Regions from separate parts of the Streptomyces sp. MB09-01 genome, predicted to be linked through region 2. Evidence: riboswitches for the same ligand, from Rfam matches in the RefSeq annotation. Region 2 holds a riboswitch; the other holds the start of a gene.
What was found. Region 2 has a riboswitch for ZMP and ZTP ahead of PV721_RS25835 (bifunctional 5,10-methylenetetrahydrofolate dehydrogenase/5,10-methenyltetrahydrofolate cyclohydrolase). Riboswitches for the same ligand answer to the same signal wherever they lie in the genome.
Positions count from the first base shown of each region.

Region 1: another riboswitch for ZMP and ZTP. It lies ahead of glyA (serine hydroxymethyltransferase); the one in region 2 lies ahead of PV721_RS25835 (bifunctional 5,10-methylenetetrahydrofolate dehydrogenase/5,10-methenyltetrahydrofolate cyclohydrolase).

Region 1 covers NZ_JARAYQ010000082.1:10,633-19,916, forward strand. Annotated here, with positions in the region: gene trpS (tryptophan--tRNA ligase) at 1-983, opposite strand, end outside; gene glyA (serine hydroxymethyltransferase) at 1,257-2,525, opposite strand; ZMP/ZTP riboswitch at 2,560-2,650, opposite strand; gene rocD (ornithine--oxo-acid transaminase) at 2,785-3,990, shown strand; gene PV721_RS18985 (glutathionylspermidine synthase family protein) at 4,009-5,211, opposite strand; gene PV721_RS18990 (hypothetical protein) at 5,221-5,523, opposite strand; gene PV721_RS18995 (hypothetical protein) at 5,640-6,470, shown strand; gene PV721_RS19000 (PLP-dependent aminotransferase family protein) at 6,638-8,032, opposite strand; gene PV721_RS19005 (carboxymuconolactone decarboxylase family protein) at 8,080-8,604, shown strand; gene PV721_RS19010 (hypothetical protein) at 8,729-9,284, opposite strand, start outside.
Region 2 covers NZ_JARAYQ010000136.1:11,636-20,919, reverse strand. Annotated here, with positions in the region: gene PV721_RS25860 (SRPBCC family protein) at 1-81, shown strand, start outside; gene PV721_RS25855 (ATP-binding protein) at 182-1,243, shown strand; gene PV721_RS25850 (DUF2201 family putative metallopeptidase) at 1,308-3,131, shown strand; gene PV721_RS25845 (RNA polymerase sigma factor) at 3,167-4,756, opposite strand; gene PV721_RS25840 (methyltransferase domain-containing protein) at 4,971-5,732, opposite strand; ZMP/ZTP riboswitch at 5,790-5,917, shown strand; gene PV721_RS25835 (bifunctional 5,10-methylenetetrahydrofolate dehydrogenase/5,10-methenyltetrahydrofolate cyclohydrolase) at 6,002-6,847, shown strand; gene PV721_RS25830 (MAB_1171c family putative transporter) at 6,945-8,183, opposite strand; gene PV721_RS25825 (FAD-dependent monooxygenase) at 8,180-9,284, opposite strand, start outside.

The DNA of each region.
Region 1 (9,284 bases), on a different contig from region 2:
TCGTACGCCTGCGCGAGGGTCTCGGCGGCGACCGCACGGGCCTTCTCCGCGCCCTTGGCCAGGATCGAGTCCAGCGTCTCCGGGTCGTCCAGGTACTCCTGGGTGCGCTGCTTGAACGGTGTGACGAAATCGACCATCACACCGGCCAGGTCGGTCTTCAGCGCGCCGTAGCCCTTGCCCTCGTACTTCGTCTCCAGCTCGGCGATCGTCTCGCCCGTGAGGGTGGAGTAGATCGTGAGCAGGTTGCTGAGGCCGGGCTTCTTCTCGGTGTCGAAGCGGATCTCGGCCTCGGTGTCGGTGACCGCGCTCTTGATCTTCTTCTCGGTGACCTTGGGCTCGTCGAGGAGGTTGATCAGGCCCTTGGGGGACGACGCGGACTTCGACATCTTGATCGCCGGGTCCTGGAGGTCGTAGATCTTCGCGACCTCCTTGACGATGTGCGCGGCGGGCAGGGTGAAGGTCTTGCCGTAGCGCTGGTTGAAACGCTCGGCGAGGTCGCGGGTCAGCTCGATGTGCTGGCGCTGGTCCTCGCCGACCGGGACGGCGTTCGCCTGGTAGAGCAGGATGTCGGCGACCTGGAGGATCGGGTACGTGAACAGGCCGACGCTGGCGCTGTTGACGCCGCCCTTCGCGGACTTGTCCTTGAACTGGGTCATCCGGCTGGCCTCGCCGAAACCGGTGATGCAGTTCATGACCCAGCCGAGCTGGGCGTGCTCGGGCACGTGGCTCTGGATGAAGAGCGTGCAGCGCTCGGGGTCCAGGCCGGCGGCGAGCAGCTGCGCGGCGGAGAGACGGGTGTTCGCGCGGAGGTCCTTCGGATCCTGCGGCATGGTGATCGCGTGCAGGTCGACCACCATGTAGAACGCGTCGTGCGTCTCCTGCAGGGCGACGTACTGGCGAATGGCTCCGAGGTAGTTCCCGAGGTGGAACGAACCGGAGGTGGGCTGGATGCCGGAGAGCGCGCGAGGACGATCAGAAGCCATGGCTTCATTCTCTCAGGTGCGGGGGCGGGCTCGGGCCCGCCGCTGGCCGGATCCTTCCGGGTCGCGCGGACCCGGTCCGTGCGGTGCCGGGGTACCCGGCGGTAGCGGTGCGTCCGGATCCAGCCCCGGCCGAGCGACCGCTTTCCGCAGGTGGGCCGCTGCGCGGGGCCCCGCCCACGCGCCGCCCGCACCCGCGCCTCGATCACGACGTTCCAGCCGCGCCGGCGTTCGAGGCCTGCCGCCGGGGCGGGGCCCCGGCGGCGGGTCCGCGGGTCAGGCCAGGGGGAGGCCCGGGGCCGGGAAGGCGGCCATGAGGTCCGCGACCTCCGTGCGGACCGCGGCCAGGGCCGGCTCGTCACCCTTGGCCGCGGCGTCGACGGCGCGCGAGATCCAGTCCGCGACCTGCGGCATGTGGGCGACGCCCAGACCGCGGGACGTCAGCGACGGCGTACCGATCCGCACTCCCGAGGGATCGAACGGCTTGCGCGGGTCGAAGGGAACCGTGTTGTAGTTCACCACGATCCCCGCCCGGTCCAGGGCCTTGGCCGCGACCTTGCCCGGCACGTCCTTGCCCGTCAGGTCGATGAGGATCAGGTGGTTGTCCGTACCGCCCGACACGAGGTCGAAGCCCCGCTCCAGCAGCGCCGCCGCCAGCGCCTTCGCGTTGGCGACGACCGCGTGCGCGTAGGCGGTGAAGGACGGCTGGGCCGCCTCGTGCAGGGCCACCGCGATGCCGGCCGTCGTCTGGTTGTGCGGGCCGCCCTGGAGGCCCGGGAAGACCGCCTTGTCGATGGCCTTCGCGTGCTCCTCGCGGCACATCAGCATCGCGCCCCGCGGACCGCGCAGGGTCTTGTGGGTCGTGGTGGAGATGACGTCCACGTGGCCCGCCGGGGACGGGTGTGCGCCGCCCGCGATCAGGCCCGCGATGTGGGCCACGTCCGCGACCAGGACCGAGCCCGCCTCCTCGGCGATCGACGCGAAGGCGGCGAAGTCGATCGTGCGCGGCAGGGCGGTGCCGCCGCAGAAGATCAGCTTGGGTCGTTCGGCGAGGGCCAGGTCGCGCACGGCGTCGTAGTCGATGAGCCCGGTGTCGGCCTGGACGCCGTACTGCACGCCCCGGAACCACGAGCCCGTCGCCGAGACGCCCCAGCCGTGCGTCAGGTGCCCGCCCATCGGCAGGGCCATGCCCATCACGGTGTCGCCGGGCTTCGCGAAGGCCAGGTACACGGCCAGGTTGGCCGGCGAGCCGGAGTACGGCTGGACGTTCGCGTGGTCCACGCCGAACAGGCCCTTCGCCCGCTCGATCGCCAGGGCCTCGACGCGGTCGACGTTCTGCTGGCCCTCGTAGTAGCGGCGGCCGGGGTAGCCCTCGCTGTACTTGTTCTGCAGCACGGTGCCGGAGGCCTCGAGGACGGCCGCGGACACGTAGTTCTCACTGGGGATCAGGCGCAGGGTCTGCGACTGGAGCACTTCTTCCGCCGCGACGAACGACGCCAGTTCGGGATCGGTCGCGGAAAGGGCGGGATGGCGGCTCGCGGACATGGCGGGCTCCTCCGGGGTCGATGTGATCGGTACCCCGCGAGGCCCAGGCGAGCGGCCCTGAATGCGGTCGAACGCGCACGACTCCCCCGGAGTTCGTTCTCCGTGCGCCAGTCGCCGTGCGTACCGCCCACCTTAGCGGGCGCGCCGCGCGGAAGGTTTCTGCATCCGGGATCGGAGCGACGATAAGAAGGCGACGATAAGAAGGGTGACGCCACCCTCGTCACCGCTGCACCGGGCAAGACGGACGATCGGAGACCCCGTGTCGACAACTGCTGATGCCATCCGCTCCGCCGACGCGCACAGCGCGCACACCTACCATCCGCTGCCCGTCGTCGTCGCGTCCGCGGAAGGTGCGTGGATGACCGACGTGGAGGGCCGCAGATATCTCGACATGCTCGCCGGGTACTCCGCCCTCAACTTCGGGCACGGCAACCGGCGTCTGATCGACGCCGCCCGGGCCCAGCTGGAGCGGGTCACGCTCACCTCGCGCGCCTTCCACCACGACCGGTTCGCCGACTTCTGCACCGAGCTCGCCGATCTGTGCGGCAAGGAGATGGTGCTGCCGATGAACACGGGCGCGGAGGCCGTGGAGACGGCGGTGAAGACCGCCCGCAAGTGGGGCTACGAGGTCAAGGGCGTTCCGGACGGGCACGCCAAGATCGTGGTCGCCGCCGACAACTTCCACGGCCGGACCACGACCGTCGTCTCCTTCTCGACGGACCACGACGCCCGCGACCACTTCGGTCCGTACACGCCGGGCTTCGAGATCGTCCCGTACGGGGACCTCACCGCGCTGTCCCACGCCGTCACCGAGAACACCGTGGCCGTCCTGCTGGAGCCGATCCAGGGCGAGGCGGGGGTGCTGGTGCCGCCCGCCGGGTACCTGAGCGGCGTGCGGGAGCTGACCCGCCAGCGGAACGTGCTCTTCATGGCGGACGAGATCCAGTCGGGACTGGGCCGGACCGGGAAGACCTTCGCCTGCGAGCACGAGGGGGTCGTCCCCGACGTCTACATCCTCGGCAAGGCGCTCGGCGGCGGCGTGGTGCCGGTGTCGGCCGTCGTCGCCGACCGGGACGTGCTCGGGGTGTTCCGGCCCGGCCAGCACGGGTCCACCTTCGGCGGGAACCCCCTCGCGTGCGCCGTCGCCCTGGAGGTCGTCGCGATGCTCCGCAGCGGCGAGTACCAGCAGCGCGCCACCGAGCTGGGCGACCACCTGCACCACGAGCTGGGCCTGCTGGTCGGCGCGGGCGCCGTGACCGCCGTACGGGGCCGGGGGCTGTGGGCGGGCGTGGACATCGCCCCCGGCCACGGGACGGGCCGGGAGGTGTCCGAGAGGCTGATGGACCGGCGGGTGCTGGTGAAGGACACCCACGGATCGACGATCCGGCTCGCCCCGCCGCTGGTGATCAGCAAGGAGGACCTGGACTGGGGGCTGGACCAGCTCCGGGCGGTGCTGGCCTCCTGAGGCAGGGGCCGCCGGACCCTAGAGGATCACGTGGGGCAGAAAGCGGGCGTACTCGTCCGTGACCGGCCCCGCCGATTCGCGGATGCCGAGCCCCGCCGCCTCGTCCTCTACGACCCACGCGCCGAGCACGACCCGGTTGCCGTCGAAGTCGGGCAGCGGGGCCAGGCCCTGGAAGCAGTACCGCTCGCCCTCCTCCGCTACGAACGGCTCGCCGCCCTCGCCCGGTTCGTGCAGGGTTACCCCCGCGCCCTCGCGGCCGAGGAGCGGCTTGGCCACGTAACCGGCGGACCCGGCCCCGGCCAGTTCGCGCGGTCCGTCGAGGTAGGCGGGCAGCAGGTTCGGGTGCTCCGGGAACAGCTCCCACAGGATCGCCAGCAGCGCCTTGTTGGAGAGCAGCATCTTCCACAGGGGCTCGATCCAGCAGGTGGTGCCGGTGCCGCCGCCGTGGTCGTACGTGCCGAGGACCTGCGGGCCGAACTCGTCCGTGGCCAGCCACTCCCACGGGTAGAGCTTGAAGCAGCTGCGGATGAAGCGGAGCTTCTCGTCCACGAACCGGCCGGACAGGCTGTCCCAGCCGATCTGCTCGACGGAGAGGGCGTGGGTGTCGAGGCCGGCCTGCTCGGCGGTCTCCTGGAGGTAGGCGACCGTCATCAGGTCCTCGCCGAGCTCGTCGGTCTCGGAGTGCGCGAAGTGCAGCGGGCCGGGCGGCAGCAGCTCGGCCTGGCGGCGCCAGGCGTCGACGAGGCGCTCGTGGAGGGAGTTCCACTGGTCGGCGCCGGGGAACCGCTCCTCCATCCAGAACCACTGCGGACTGGCCGCCTCCACGAGGGAGGTGGGCGTGTCGGCGTTGTACTCCAGCATCTTGGCCGGGCTGCCGGTGCCGTCGTAGCGCAGGTCGAAACGGCCGTAGAGGGAGGGCTGTTCGGCGCGGCGGCGCCAGGACTCGGCGATCAGCGCGGCGAGCGCGGGGTCGGTGATGCCGAGGTCGGCGAAGCGGTCGTGCTCGACGATGTGCGCGGCCGCGGCCAGGCACATGGCGTGCAGCTCCTCGACGACGTTCTCCAGGGCCTCCACCTCGGGTAGGGAGAACGAGTAGTACGCGCTCTCGTCCCAGTAGGGGCGCAGGGAGTCGTCGGGGTAGCGGGTGAGGGGATAGATGAGCCCCTGCTCCTCGACGGTCTTCTGCCAGCCGGGGCGGGGCTCGATGGTGTGCCGCTGCATGGGTTTTCCTCAGCCGCCGCTGGAGCCGGAGCTGCTGTGGCCGCCGATGCCGCCGCGGGTGACGGCGGACTTGTCGAAGCTGCCGCCGGAGACCTTGCCGCTGCTGACGTAGCCGCCGTAGTAGTACGCCCCGCGGCCGCCGCTCTTGCACTCCTTGTTGTTCAGGTGCTCCAGCGTGGAGCGGGACGCGCAGCGCTTGTCGGGCTCGTCGCTGCTGCCGCAGGCCACGAGGGTGGCCGCGAGCAGGCCCATGCCGCCGAGGGCGACCGCGCCGGAGCGCATACGGCGCTGGTTGGTGCTGCTGCTGTCCATGTCTGCTGTTCCCCCTGGGGCCTGGCGTGCTGCCGACAGAGTAGAGCGGTGGCCCCGGCCGATGGAATCCGGCCGCCGTGAGATCCGTGACCTAGAGTCAGTTCGTGCTCATTGGGATGATTTGCGCCCTCGGTGCGGCGGTCTGCTTCGGCACGGCGTCCGTTCTCCAGGCGGTCGCGGCGCGGGCGGCGGAGCCGGGATCGGGGTCCGGGGTGGACACGGCGCTGTTCCTGCGCGCCGTACGGCAGTGGCGGTACCTGCTGGGCCTCGGCCTCGACGCGGTGGGCTTCGTCCTCCAGATCATCGCGCTGCGCCATGTCCCGATCTACGCGGTGGGGGCCGCGCTGGCCGCCAGTCTGGCGGTGACGGCGGTGGTCGCGGCGCGGCTGCTGCGCGTGCGGCTGTCCCGGACGGAATGGGGCGCGGTGTGGGTGGTGTGCGCGGGGCTGCTGATGCTCGGGCTCGCCGCCGGAGAGGAGGGCTCGGGGACCGGGTCGCTCGCGCTGAAGCTGGGGCTGCTGGCCGTGGCGGGGCTGGTGCTGGTGGTCGGCGCGGTGGCGGGGCGGCTCCCGGACCGGCCCCGGGCGCTGGTCCTGGGCCTGGCCGCGGGGACGGGCTTCGGAGTGGTCGAGGTCTCGGTGCGGCTCATCGACTCCCCCTGGGACCTGCGCAACCCCGCGCTGTACGCACTCCTGCTGGGCGGCGGGGCGGCCTTCCTGCTGCTCACCTCGGCGCTGGCGCGCGGCTCGGTGACGGCGGCGACGGCGGGGCTGGTGCTCGGCGAGACGGTCGGCCCGGCGGTGGTGGGCGTGGTCTGGCTCGGCGACCGCACCCGCGAGGGCCTGACCTGGCTCGCCGTGACCGGCTTCGTCGTCGCGGTGGCCGGCTCCCTGGCGCTCGCCCGCTTCGGCGAACCCGCCCGGCCGGAGCCGTCCCCGGCCGGGTGACCGGGGCGGTGGTGCAGGCCCGTCTGCAGCCCGCGCCCCGTCGTGTCGGGGCTCCGCCCCGAACCCCGCGCCTCGACGCCGGCGGGCTGGATTGCCGCAGAGCGGCACTTTCAGCCTCGCCGGCGACGAGGCCCGGGTGTCCGGGCAGAGCTCGGCAGCGCGGCCTGTTACGGGAGGGCGGCGACGAGGGCGGCCAGGGTGGGGGACCAGGCGCTGTCCGGCGGGGTCCCGTAGCCGACGACCAGCGCGTCCCGCGGCGCGAGCCCGGCCTCCGGGTGCCGGAACGCGGACAGGCCGTGCAGGGCCAGGTCCTGCCAGGCGGCCGACTGCAGGACCGACCGCTCCGTCCCCGCCGGGAGGTCCAGCACCGCGTGCAGCCCGGCCGCGATCCCCGACACGCCCACCCGGCCCGCCACCGCCGCCACCAGTTCGTCCCGGCGCCGCCGGTACCGCAGCCGCATGCCGCGCACGTGGCGGTCGTACGCCCCCGAGGTGATGAACTCCGCCAGCGTGAGCTGCTCCAGCGTGCTGGAGGCCCAGTCCGTGGGGCCCTTGGCCGCCAGGACCTCGTCCAGCAGCCCCGGCGGGACCACCATCCAGCCCATCCGGAGCCCCGGCGCCAGTGACTTGCTGGCCGTGCCGAGGTAGACCACCCGGTCCGGGTCCAGCCCCTGGAGGGCGCCGACCGGCTGGCGGTCGTAGCGGAACTCCCCGTCGTAGTCGTCCTCCAGGATCAGCCCGCCCGTGGTCCGGGCCCAGTCGACCGCCGCCGCCCGGCGGGCCGGGGTCAGGGCCGCGCCCGTCGGGAACTGGTGCGCGGGGGTCAGCAGCACCGCGCCCGCCGCGGCGGTCAGCTCCCCGGTGCGGGCCCCGTCCCCGTCCACTCCCAGCGGCCGCGTCCGCAGCCCCGCCCGCACCAGCAGGTTCCGGTGGAAGTCCAGGCCGTACCCCTCCACCGCCACCTCCCGCACCCGCCGCGCCCGCAGCACCCCCGCCAGCAGGGTCAGCCCGTGCAGGAAGCCCGCGCACAGCACGATGCGCTCCGGGTCCGCGTACACCCCGCGGGCCCGTGCCAGGTAGCCGGCCAGCGCCTGCCGCAGCTCGACGCGGCCGCGCCCGTCCAGCCCGTACCCGAAGGCCTCGTTCGGCGCGTCGGTCAGCGCCCGCCGGGCCGCCGAGAGCCAGGCCGCGCGCGGGAAGGCGCCCAGGTCCGGGAAGCCGGGCACCAGGCTGTACGAGGGCCCCTTGCGCGCGGGGCGCCGTACGGGCGCGACCGCCGCGGCCCGGCGCGGACGGGCCCGTTCCGCGACCTGGGTGCCGGACCCCTGGCGGGCGGTCAGCCACCCCTCGGCGACCAGTTCGGCGTACGCCTCCGCGACCGTGTTGCGGGCGATGCCCATGTCGGCGGCGAGGGTGCGTGAGGACGGGAGCCGGGTCCCGGCCGCCAGCCGCCCGCTGCGTGCGGCCTCGCGCAGCGCCTCGGTGAGACCGGCCCGCAGACCGCGCCCGGCGGAGAGGTCCAGATGCAGGTCGGCGCCGAAAGTGGCCCTTGATTCCGTCATGGATATGGACCATATCCCTGGGCCGCCTGCCTCCTAGGGTGGATCACATGACGCACAGCACGCAGAACCGGCAGACCCCCTCCCCCACGCACGAGCACGCGCCCGAGCACACCCCGCGCATGCAGATGGCCAAGCTCGCACCCGAGGTCTACAAGGCCGTCCTGGCCCTGGAGATCGCCTCCCGCAAGGGCCTGGACCCGGCCCTGGTCGAGCTCGTCAAGATCCGCGCCTCACAGGTCAACCACTGCGCCTTCTGCCTCGACATGCACACCAAGGACGCGCTCGCGCACGGTGAGAGCGTCGACCGGATCGTGCAGCTGGCCGCCTGGGAGGAGTCGCGGCACTTCTACAGCGAGAAGGAGCTCGCGGCGATCGAGTTCACCGAGGCCGTCACGGTCCTGACGGACGGTTTCGTGCCGGACGAGGTGTACGAGAAGGCCGCGGAGCACTTCGAGGAGCGCGAGCTGGCCCAGCTGATCGCCGTCATCGCGACGATCAACGTCTGGAACCGCATCGGCGTCACCACCCGCATGGTGCCGGGCCACTACAAGCCGGGCATGTACCAGTCCTGACCGAGCGTGCGCCGGGCAGCCGGCGCGGCCGCCCGACGGGGGTCAGCCGCATGCCGGGCCGGCCGCCCGACGGGTCGGCGGCCGGGCCGGGGTGGCCCGGCCGGCCGGGTCGCCCGGCACCCGGTCAGCCGGCCGGCCGGAACGCGGCCAGCGCCGCCGCGTGGTGGTCCTGCGTGGCCTGCCACGCGGCGACCGGGCCGGCGGTCAGCACCGCCCACTTGCCGCCGTCCCCGGCGAAGAAGACCCGTTCGACACCGCGCCGCACCCCGCGCGACTCCTCGCTGTCGTACTGGTAGACGAGCTCCGCCGCCCCGGAACCGCCCGGAACCGCGCCCACGCTGATCTCCTCGTACCCCCGGGTGCCGCCCCGCAGGTAGGTGGAGGCCTGTTTGACCGCGTCGAGCGGGCTGAGCTCCGGCTCCGACACCCGGAATACCTGGATCAGCGCGGTCCGGTCGGCCGAGCGGTAGAAGACCCCCTCCTTGAGCTCCTCCCGCACCCAGCCGGCCGGGACGGCGATGGTGAAGCCCGACGGGTCCTGCTTGGTCTCGTGGCCCCCCGCCCCCGGCACGGTGCCGGACGGGCTCGGGACTTTGCTCGGGCCGGCGCCGGCCGTCGGGGAGCCGGAGGCGGTGGGCGAGGCCGTCCCGGACGGTCCGCCGCCGGACCACGACGGCGTG
Region 2 (9,284 bases):
GTGGTCAAGCCCATGGTCCGCAAGGAGATGCCCCGCGGAGAGGAGAAGCTGAAACACCTCCTGGAGCACTCGGCGTACTGACGCCACGGGAGCGCCGGGCCCGAAAACCGGGTGCCCGGGAGAGCGCGGTGTGCCCACACTGGGCGCACCACTCACCCGGACTCCGAGGACATCCACACCCGTGCAGGCTGCCGTCACCGTCACTCCCGCCCAGATCCCCGAACTGCTCCTCGGCCTCGCCACCGTCCGGCCGGTGTTCCTGTGGGGGGCACCGGGCATCGGCAAGTCCTCGCTCGTACGGAAGTTCGCCGATTCGCTGGGCCTGGAGTGCGTCAGCCTGCTCGGCACCCAGCTCGCCCCCGAGGACCTGATCGGCGTACCGCAGATCCGTGACGGCCGCTCCGTCTTCTGCCCGCCCGAGTCCATCGCCCGCGACGAGCCGTACTGCCTCTTCCTCGACGAGCTCAACGCCGCGAGCCCCGACGTCCAGAAGGCCTTCTACTCGCTGATCCTCGACCGCCGGATCGGCTCCTACGAGCTGCCCGCCGGCTCCATCGTCATCGGCGCCGGCAACCGGGCCACGGACAACGCGCTCGCCCGGCCCATCGCCTCCGCGCTCGTGAACCGGCTGACGCACGTCCACCTGCAGGCCTCGGCCGCCGACTGGCTCGTCTGGGCGGGGGAGAACGGCATCCACCCCTGGATCACCGACCACCTCACCGACCGCCCCGACCACCTCTGGTCGCAGCCGCCCAAGACCGAAGAGCCCTTCTCCACCCCGCGCTCCTGGCACATGCTCTCCGACGCCCTGCACTCCTTCGGGCCGGAGCTGGACGAGCAGACCCTGAAGGTGATCGCGCACGGCACCCTCACCCCCGCCCACGCCGTCTCCTTCTGCGGCTACGCCAAGATCGTCCGGCACACCTTCGGCATCGAGGCGATCATGAAGGGCGACGCCTCCTGGCCCACCCGCCCCGCCGACCGCGATCTCCTCTACTACCTCGCCGAGTCCTTCCGCGGCCGGCTGCTCAAGGAACTCCCGGCGCAGAAGGAACACGTCTCGCCCGCCGTGCGGCAGTCCGCGTACCGCTTCAAGTCGCTGCTCGTCCAGCTCGCCGAGATCTCCGTCGAGGTGGCCCAGACCGTCATCGCCGACGACGCCGACGGCCTGCCCGTGCTGCCCGCCTGGTTCCTGGTCGAGGCCGCCCGGGACATGCCCCGGCTGGTCGAGGCCCGCCGGTGAGCCGGCCCCGCCCGGACGCGGGCGACCGGACCGCCGCCCCGGCCCGCCGAGAGGGGGCCGGCGCGTGAGCCGGACCACTCCGCGGGGCAAGAACGGCAAGGAGGCCACGGCCGACCCCGCCACCCGGGCCTTCGCCGAGGGCCTGACCCTGGTCAAGCGGAACCCGGCCCTCGGCGCGGTCGACGCCAAGATCTGCCGCCAGGCCACGTGCGCGGACAACCCGGCCGGGGGACTGGCCGTCGTGACCTCCAACGGCAGGATCCACGTCCACCCCACCCGGCGCGCCGAACCCGCGCAATGGGCCTGGACGATCGCCCACGCCCTGCTCCACCTGGGCTTCGGCCACGTGCCCGCCGCCGACGACCGGCACCGCCCCCAGCCCGACCGCTTCGACGTCGCCGCCCGCTGCGCCGTCGTCAACCGCTTCCTGCTGACCTTCCCCGTCGGCCGGGCCCCGGACCACCTGCCCGCCGAGTACCCCGGCGGTGACGAAGACCTGCTGGCCGCCCGCTGGCGCCGCGACGGCATCCCGGCCGCCTACGAGCACTGCGGCACCGCCGGGGACCACCCCGACCAGGTCCTGGAGCCCTGGAACGCAGGGCCGAACACGGCGGTCCCCGACTGGGAGACCGCCTTCGCGCACGCCCTGACCCGCAGCGTCTCCGCCGCCATGGACGTCGCCGGCGGCCGCCGCGACCGGATCACGGGAGAGCGGGTCCGCGTACGCCCGTGGGACCAGGCGCTGAACTGGTTCGTCTCCTCGTACCCGCTGCTCGGCGGGCTGGCCGCCGGACTGACCGTCGTCGCGGACGCCGAACTGGCCCGCGACCGGAACATCTCCATCGCCGCGGTCAGCGCCACCGCCGGGGAGATCTACATCAACCCGCTGCGCACCTTCGAGGACGAGGAGTGGCGGTTCGTCCTGGCCCACGAGATGCTGCACGCCGCCCTGCGCCACGGCGAGCGCTGCGGCGCCCGCGACCCGTACCTGCACAACGTCGCCGCCGACTACGTGGTCAACGGCTGGCTCGTGGAGATGGGCGTCGGCACGATGCCCGAGGGGCTGCTCCACGACCCCGCGCTGCGGGACCTGTCCGTCGAGGAGGTCTACGACCGGATCACCACCGACCTGCGCCGGATGCGCCGCCTCGCCACCCTGCGCGGCAAGGGCCTCGGGGACATCCTGGGCGAGCCGCTGGCCCACCCGGGCAGCGGCCCGTACACGGACCTGGACGAGTTCTACCGGCGCGGCCTGGTCCAGGGCTTCGACCTGCACGGATACGGGGAGCGCGGGCTGCTGCCCGCGGGCCTCGCCGAGGAGATCCGGGCGCTCGCCCACCCGCCCGTCCCCTGGGACGCCCGGCTCGCCCGCTGGTTCGACGAGTACGTGCCGCGTCCGGAGGCCGTACGGTCCTACGCGCGCCCGGCGCGCCGCCAGGCCTCCACCCCGGACATCCCCCGCGCGGGCCGGCACTTCCCGCCGGAGGAGATCGCCCGCTGCACCTTCGGGGTGGTGCTCGACACCTCGGGGTCGATGGACACCGCCCTGCTCGGCAAGGCACTGGGCGCCATCGCCTCGTACGCGGAAGCCCGCGACGTACCGGCGGCACGCGTCGTCTTCTGCGACGCGGCGCCGTACGACGCGGGCTATCTGCCGCCCGCCGAGATCGCGGGCCGGGTACGGGTGCGGGGGCGCGGCGGGACCGTGCTGCAGCCGGGCATCGACCTGCTGCAGCGGGCGGAGGACTTCCCGCCCGGGGCCCCGGTCCTGGTGATCACGGACGGGTGGTGCGACACCCTGCGGATCCGGCGCGAACACGCCTATCTGGTTCCGCAGGGCGCCTCCCTGCCGTTCACGCCCCGGGGGCCCGTCTTCCGGCTGACCTGAGGGCGCGGACCCCGTTCTCGGTGCGGACCCCGTTTTTAGTCGAGGTAGTCGCGCAGGACCTGCGAACGCGACGGGTGGCGCAGCTTCGACATGGTCTTGGACTCGATCTGGCGGATGCGCTCACGGGTGACCCCGTACACGCGGCCGATCTCGTCCAGGGTCTTCGGCTGGCCGTCGTTGAGGCCGTACCGCATGGAGACCACGCCCGCCTCGCGCTCCGAGAGCGTGCCCAGGATCGACTGGAGCTGCTCCTGGAGGAAGGTGAAGGAGACCGCGTCCGCGGGCACGACCGCCTCGGAGTCCTCGATGAGGTCACCGAACTCGCTGTCGCCCTCTTCACCCAGGGGGGTGTGGAGGGAGATCGGCTCGCGGCCGTACTTCTGGACCTCGATGACCTTCTCGGGGGTCATGTCGAGTTCCTTGCCCAGCTCCTCCGGGGTGGGCTCGCGGCCCAGGTCCTGGAGCATCTGGCGCTGCACGCGGGCGAGCTTGTTGATGATCTCGACCATGTGCACGGGGATGCGGATGGTGCGCGACTGGTCGGCCATGGCACGCGTGATCGCCTGCCGGATCCACCAGGTGGCGTACGTGGAGAACTTGAAGCCCTTGGTGTAGTCGAACTTTTCCACGGCGCGGATCAGACCGACGTTGCCCTCCTGGATCAGGTCCAGGAAGAGCATGCCGCGGCCCGTGTAGCGCTTCGCGAGGGAGACCACGAGACGGAGGTTGGCCTCCAGCAGGTGGTTCTTCGCGCGGCGGCCGTCCTCGACGAGGATCTCCAGCTCGCGCTTGAACGCGGGCTTGTGGTCCTCCTCCTCTTCGAGCTTGTACTCGGAGAAGAGACCCGCCTCGATGCGCTTGGCGAGCTCCACCTCCTGCTCGGCGTTGAGGAGCGGCACCTTGCCGATCAGCTTGAGGTAGTCCTTGACGGGGTCGGCGGTGGCGCCGGCCACCATGACCGTCTGCGCCGGAGCGTCGTCCTCGTCGTCGTCGGACAGGACGAAGCCCTGGGTGCCGCCGGCCTTGGGGGTCTCTTCCTCGGCCTCGTCGGCCAGGTCCTCGGCCGCCCAGTCCTCGCCCTCCACCACGGGGGTCTCGCCCTCGTCGGCGTCCTTGGCGCTGGTCTTCTTCGCCGCGGCGGTCTTCTTCACGGCGGTCTTCTTGGCGGCGGTCTTCTTGACCGTGCGCTTCTTCGGCTCGGCGGCGGCCTCGGCCGACGCCTCGTCCGGGGCGGCGGCGGCCGACGATGCGGATATCGCCGAGGCAGTGGCCGTGGCGGTGCTGGCGGCCGAGGTCTTGCGCGCGCCGATGGGGCGCGGCGCGGCGGCGGCCTTCTTGGCCACGGTGCGGGCCGGGGCGGCGGCAGCCTTGCGGGGCTTCTTGGCGGCAGCCTTGGTGGCAGGGGCCGCGCTGACGTGGAGGGCGACACCCTCCTCGTCCAGGACCTGGTTCAGGCTGCGCAGGACCCGCTTCCACTGGTCCACCGGGATGCGGCCGGCCTCGAAGGCCTGGCGCACGTCGTCACCGTTGATGTGACCCTGCTCGCGGCCGCGCTCGACGAGCGCTACCAGGGCCTCGGATTCGGCGATCTCCGGAGGGAACGTACGGGACGGGCTGAGCGACACAAGGAGCCTCTCGTTGCGAACAGATAAGGGGTGGGCGGGACATCATCGCGCGAACTCGGGAAACAGACCCGAGGGGGGTCTGTATTCCGGGCCGCGCGAGGACACCTGTCGGTTCATCGCATGCCCGAGTCGATTCGTTACGCGCTGAATTGAGTGACCTGCGCCACGCTGTGGCCGCGCAACCCTGTCCGGCCTGATTCCGTCCACCCTCCTTTCAGCCCTTTTTGCGGGCCTCGATGAGGAAGCGGGCGGTGTGCGCGACGAACGGACCTTCGCGTTCGATCTGTTCGTGCAGCTCGCGCAGCCGGTCCCGGTACTGCCCGACCGTGAAGCCGGGCACCATCCAGATCACCTTCCTCAGAAAGTAGATCACGGCTCCGACGTCGTGGAACTCCGTGCGCAGACGTTCGGAGCGCAGATCGACGACTTCCAGGCCGGCCCCGGCGGCCGCGGCGATCGCGTCGTCGGGGTGCCGGCCGCGCCGGACCTCCTCCGGCTGGGGGCCGAGGAAGTACTCGACGAGCTCGAAGACGCTCGCCGGGCCGACCTGCTGCGAGAGGTAGGTGCCGCCCGGGGTCAGCACCCGCGCGATCTCCTCCCACCAGATGGTCACCGGGTGCCGGCTGGTCACCAGCTCGAAGGCCTCGTCGCCGAAGGGCAGCGGCGGCTCGTCGGAGTCGGCGACCACCACCGCGCCCAGCGGGTGCAGCAGCCGGGTCGCCTTCTCGATGTCGGGCGGCCAGGACTCGGTGGCGGCCATCAGCGGGGGCAGGGGCCCGGACCCGGCGAGGACCTCGCCGCCGCCGGTCTGGACGTCCAGTGCCGACCGGACCCGGGACAGGCGCTCGGCCAGCAGCCGCTGGTACCCCCAGGAGGGGCGCTGCTCGGTGGCCCGGCCGTCGAGCCACGAGAAGTCCCAGCCGTCCACGGAGACGGACTCGGCCTCGGCGACAAGATGGTCGAAAGTGCGCGTCATGTATCGATCGTCCCAGGTCGGGCGCCGGTCATCCACCGGATATGTCGACTACAGTGGGCGGCGGGCCGTGACTGGCGTTCGGGTGGATCACCACCGGGGAGCGGCCCGGCGTACCTGCGGACCTCCGGACCTGCGGATTTCGGAACCTTCCGGTACGTCGACTGCCGCGCGCCTGGGCGAACCGCGATCCGCAGCGACGTTCAGGAGACCCCGTGACGACCGCCCAGACTGCCCAGCCTGCCCGGGCCGCCACCGACACCGCCCGGCTGATGGACGGCACCGCCCTCGCCCGCCGCATCTCGGAGCAGACCGCCGCATACGCGGCGAAGATCACCGAGCGCACCGGCACCGCGCCCTGCCTCGCGACCGTGCTGGTCGGCGAGGACCCCGCGTCCGTCACCTACGTGCGCATGAAGCAGAACCGCTGCGCCAAGGCCGGGATCACCTCGCGCCACGTCGAGCTGCCCGCCGGGACCACCACCGAGGAACTGGTGGCCACCCTCACCGCGCTCTCCGAGGACCCCGAGATCAGCGGCATCCTGCTGCAGCACCCCGTCCCGCACCACATCGACGAGCGCGCCGCCTTCGAGGCCATCGCCCCGGGCAAGGACGTCGACGGCGTCACCATGCACTCCTTCGCCGCGATGGGCTTCGGGCTGCCGGGCTTCGTCTCCTGCACCCCCGGCGGCATCATGCGCCTGCTCGCCGCCTACGACGTGGACCTGACCGGCAAGCACGCCGTCGTCGTCGGCCGCAGCGCCATCCTGGGCAAGCCGGCAGGCATGCTGCTGCTGGAGCAGAACGCCACCGTCACCTACTGCCACTCCCGTACCCGGGACCTCCCCTCGATCGTGCGCCAGGCGGACGTGCTGGTCGCCGCCGTCGGCAAGGCCGAGTTCATCCGGGGCGAGGACATCAAGCCGGGCGCGGTGGTCCTGGACGCCGGATACAACGAGGGCAACGTCGGCGACGTCCACTTCGAGTCCGCCGCCGCGCGCGCCTCGCTGATCACCCCGGTCCCGGGCGGTGTCGGCCCGATGACCATCGCCGTCCTGCTGGAGCAGACCGTCCAGGCGGCCGCCGCGCAGGCCGGGCTGGACCTCGCGGAGCTCTGAGCCGCGCCCCGCGCGTACGACGGACGCCCCGGGCCCTCGGGTCCGGGGCGTTCTGTTTCCCGGCTGAGGGGCCCTTGGCGGCCCCCAGGCCTCGCCCCTAGGCCCGTACGGCGGCGGCCCGGGCGGCGGCGACGATGGGGGAGGCGCGGAACTCGCGGGCCAGGGCGGTCAGGGGCTGGCCGGACAGGCGGGGCGGCTCGGAGTCCCGGAGCGGTACCGAGCCGGTGTCGAGGCCGGGATCCGTTCCGGTGGCGGCGGCATCCGCTTCGGCGGCAGGGGCAGGGGCAGCGGCACCGGTGGCCGCGGTCCTGCGCCCGCATGCGGCGGCGAGCATGGCGGCGTCGGCGACGGCCTCGGCCCGGGCCTCGCTGATGCCCTGCCCGCGCGCGGCCTCGTACGCCGCCCGGCGCACGGCCGGGTCGAACCAGCGGGCGAGGGCCAGGATCCCGTCGTCGATGACGGACTCGCGGTGGATCAGCCGGATCCCGACCGGTGACCACCAGGTGAGCGGAACCGTCCGCACACTGGACGCGGCGTACCCCCGCAGGGCCTTCCACAGCGGGTGCAGCCCCCGGTACTCGCTGAAGTCCCGCCAGGTCGCCGACCCGCCGACCAGCGGCACGATGAAGCCGGTCGCCACCATCAGGGCCGCCCCCGCGGCCAGCGGCGGCGCCGCGTCCGTGGACAGGCCGTCCCAGTCGCGGCCGCTCCAGCGGGCGCCCAGCGCGGTCCACTTGGCGACGAGGTAGCCGAGGTCCAGCAGCCCCCCGGTCATGATCAGGGCCAGCCCGGTACGCAGCGGCCGCAGGGAGGGGTGGGTGCGGCGCAGCCACCGCCCGGTCAGCACGGTCAGTGCCGAGCTGCCCACGGTGTGCGCCAGCAGGTAGCAGACGATCATCTCCCGGATCCACGGGGTGTCGGCGTAGTACGTGTCCAGGTCCCGCAGCCGCTCCACCGGCGCCTCGCCCATCGCGAAGAGGACGACGATCGCCGCCGTGACCCCGCCGTACACGGCCACCGTCAGCCGGGTGGCCCGGCGCACCACGGCCGGCGGGCCGCCGCCCCACTGCAGGACCAGCACGACGCACGACCCGGAGAACGCCGTGATCAGGCCGAACACCAGCGGGGCCGAGAAGTTGGCCACCCCGGTGAAGCGGTTGACGGCCGCGATCGTCGGCGGCGCGGCCAGGATGAGGACGAGGCAGCCCATGACCAGCAGCGCGCAGACGGCCCGCATCGGAGGCTGGTCCCACCTCCTGCGCAGGGTGGGCGCCTTGACCAGCAGGATCAGGATCAGGAGCGCCCCGGGCACGTAGAGGATCAGGCCGCTCTTCACCGGGCCCGGCCGACGGGGTCGGCCGGATCCGCCCGCTGGTCGAGCCCGGCGACCGTCCGCTCGGCGGCGGTCAGCGGCGGCGCCTTCAGCGCGCCGCGGTCGGAGGCGCGCAGGACGTTCCAGACCACCGACGGCTTCAGCCAGTGGGTGGGCGTGCTGCTCATGGTGATGACCTGGAGGAAGGCGGCGGTCAGCGCCTCCCGGGTGGTGGCCCCGGTCATCAGCCGGCTGACGTACGCGTTGAGCAGCCCGGCTCCGGTCCGCGGCTTCATGCCGGTGGCGCCGGGGTAGAGGATGTCCTGCGAGGTGGCGAGGTCCCAGGCGGTGGCGACCTGCGGGGCGATCGCGCGCTGCGCCTCGCGCCCGAAGGCCGGGTGGGCGAGCCCCCTGGCCCGCAGCAGGGAGCGTACGGCCAGCAGGCCCTGGGCGGCGACGGTCATGCCCTGCCCGTACAGCGGGTTGAAGGTGGCGACCGAGTCGCCGACGGCGAAGAAGCCGTCGGGCAGCTCCACCTTCTCGAAGAAGATCCGCCGGTTCGCGGTGCCCTTGGTGACGGCCACGTCCGTGAGGGGCTTGCGGCCCTCCAGGAGCTCGCCGACGATCGGGTCCCGGATGCCCTTGGCGAACGGGATGAACGCGTCGGGGTCGCCGGTCGGCTGGCCGCCCCGGGTGCCGGAGAGGGTGGCCTGCCACTGGCCGTTCTCGATGGGCACGATGGTGGCCGTCTGGCCCGGGACGGGCACGCGGGGGTCGGACTGGACGTTGACTATCGGGAAGCCCGACTCGTGGGCTCCGGCGGGCGCCTCGAAGATGCGGGTCGCGTAGACCAGGCCGGAGTCGACCTCGGCCTGCCGGATGCCGCCGACGCCGAGTTCCTGCAGCCAGGTGCGGGCGCGGGAGCCGCGGCCGCTCGCGTCGACCACGAGGTCGGCGGGCACGAACCTGCCGTCCTCCCCCGGGGTGTCGACGCGGACGCCGGTGATCCGGGCCGCCGTGCCCTCCAGGCCGCGGACGCGGCTCTGCTGGAGGGTGGAGACCCCTTCCAGGGCGGTCACGCGGGCCCGGACGACCGAGTCGAGGAGGTCGCGGCTGCAGGAGATG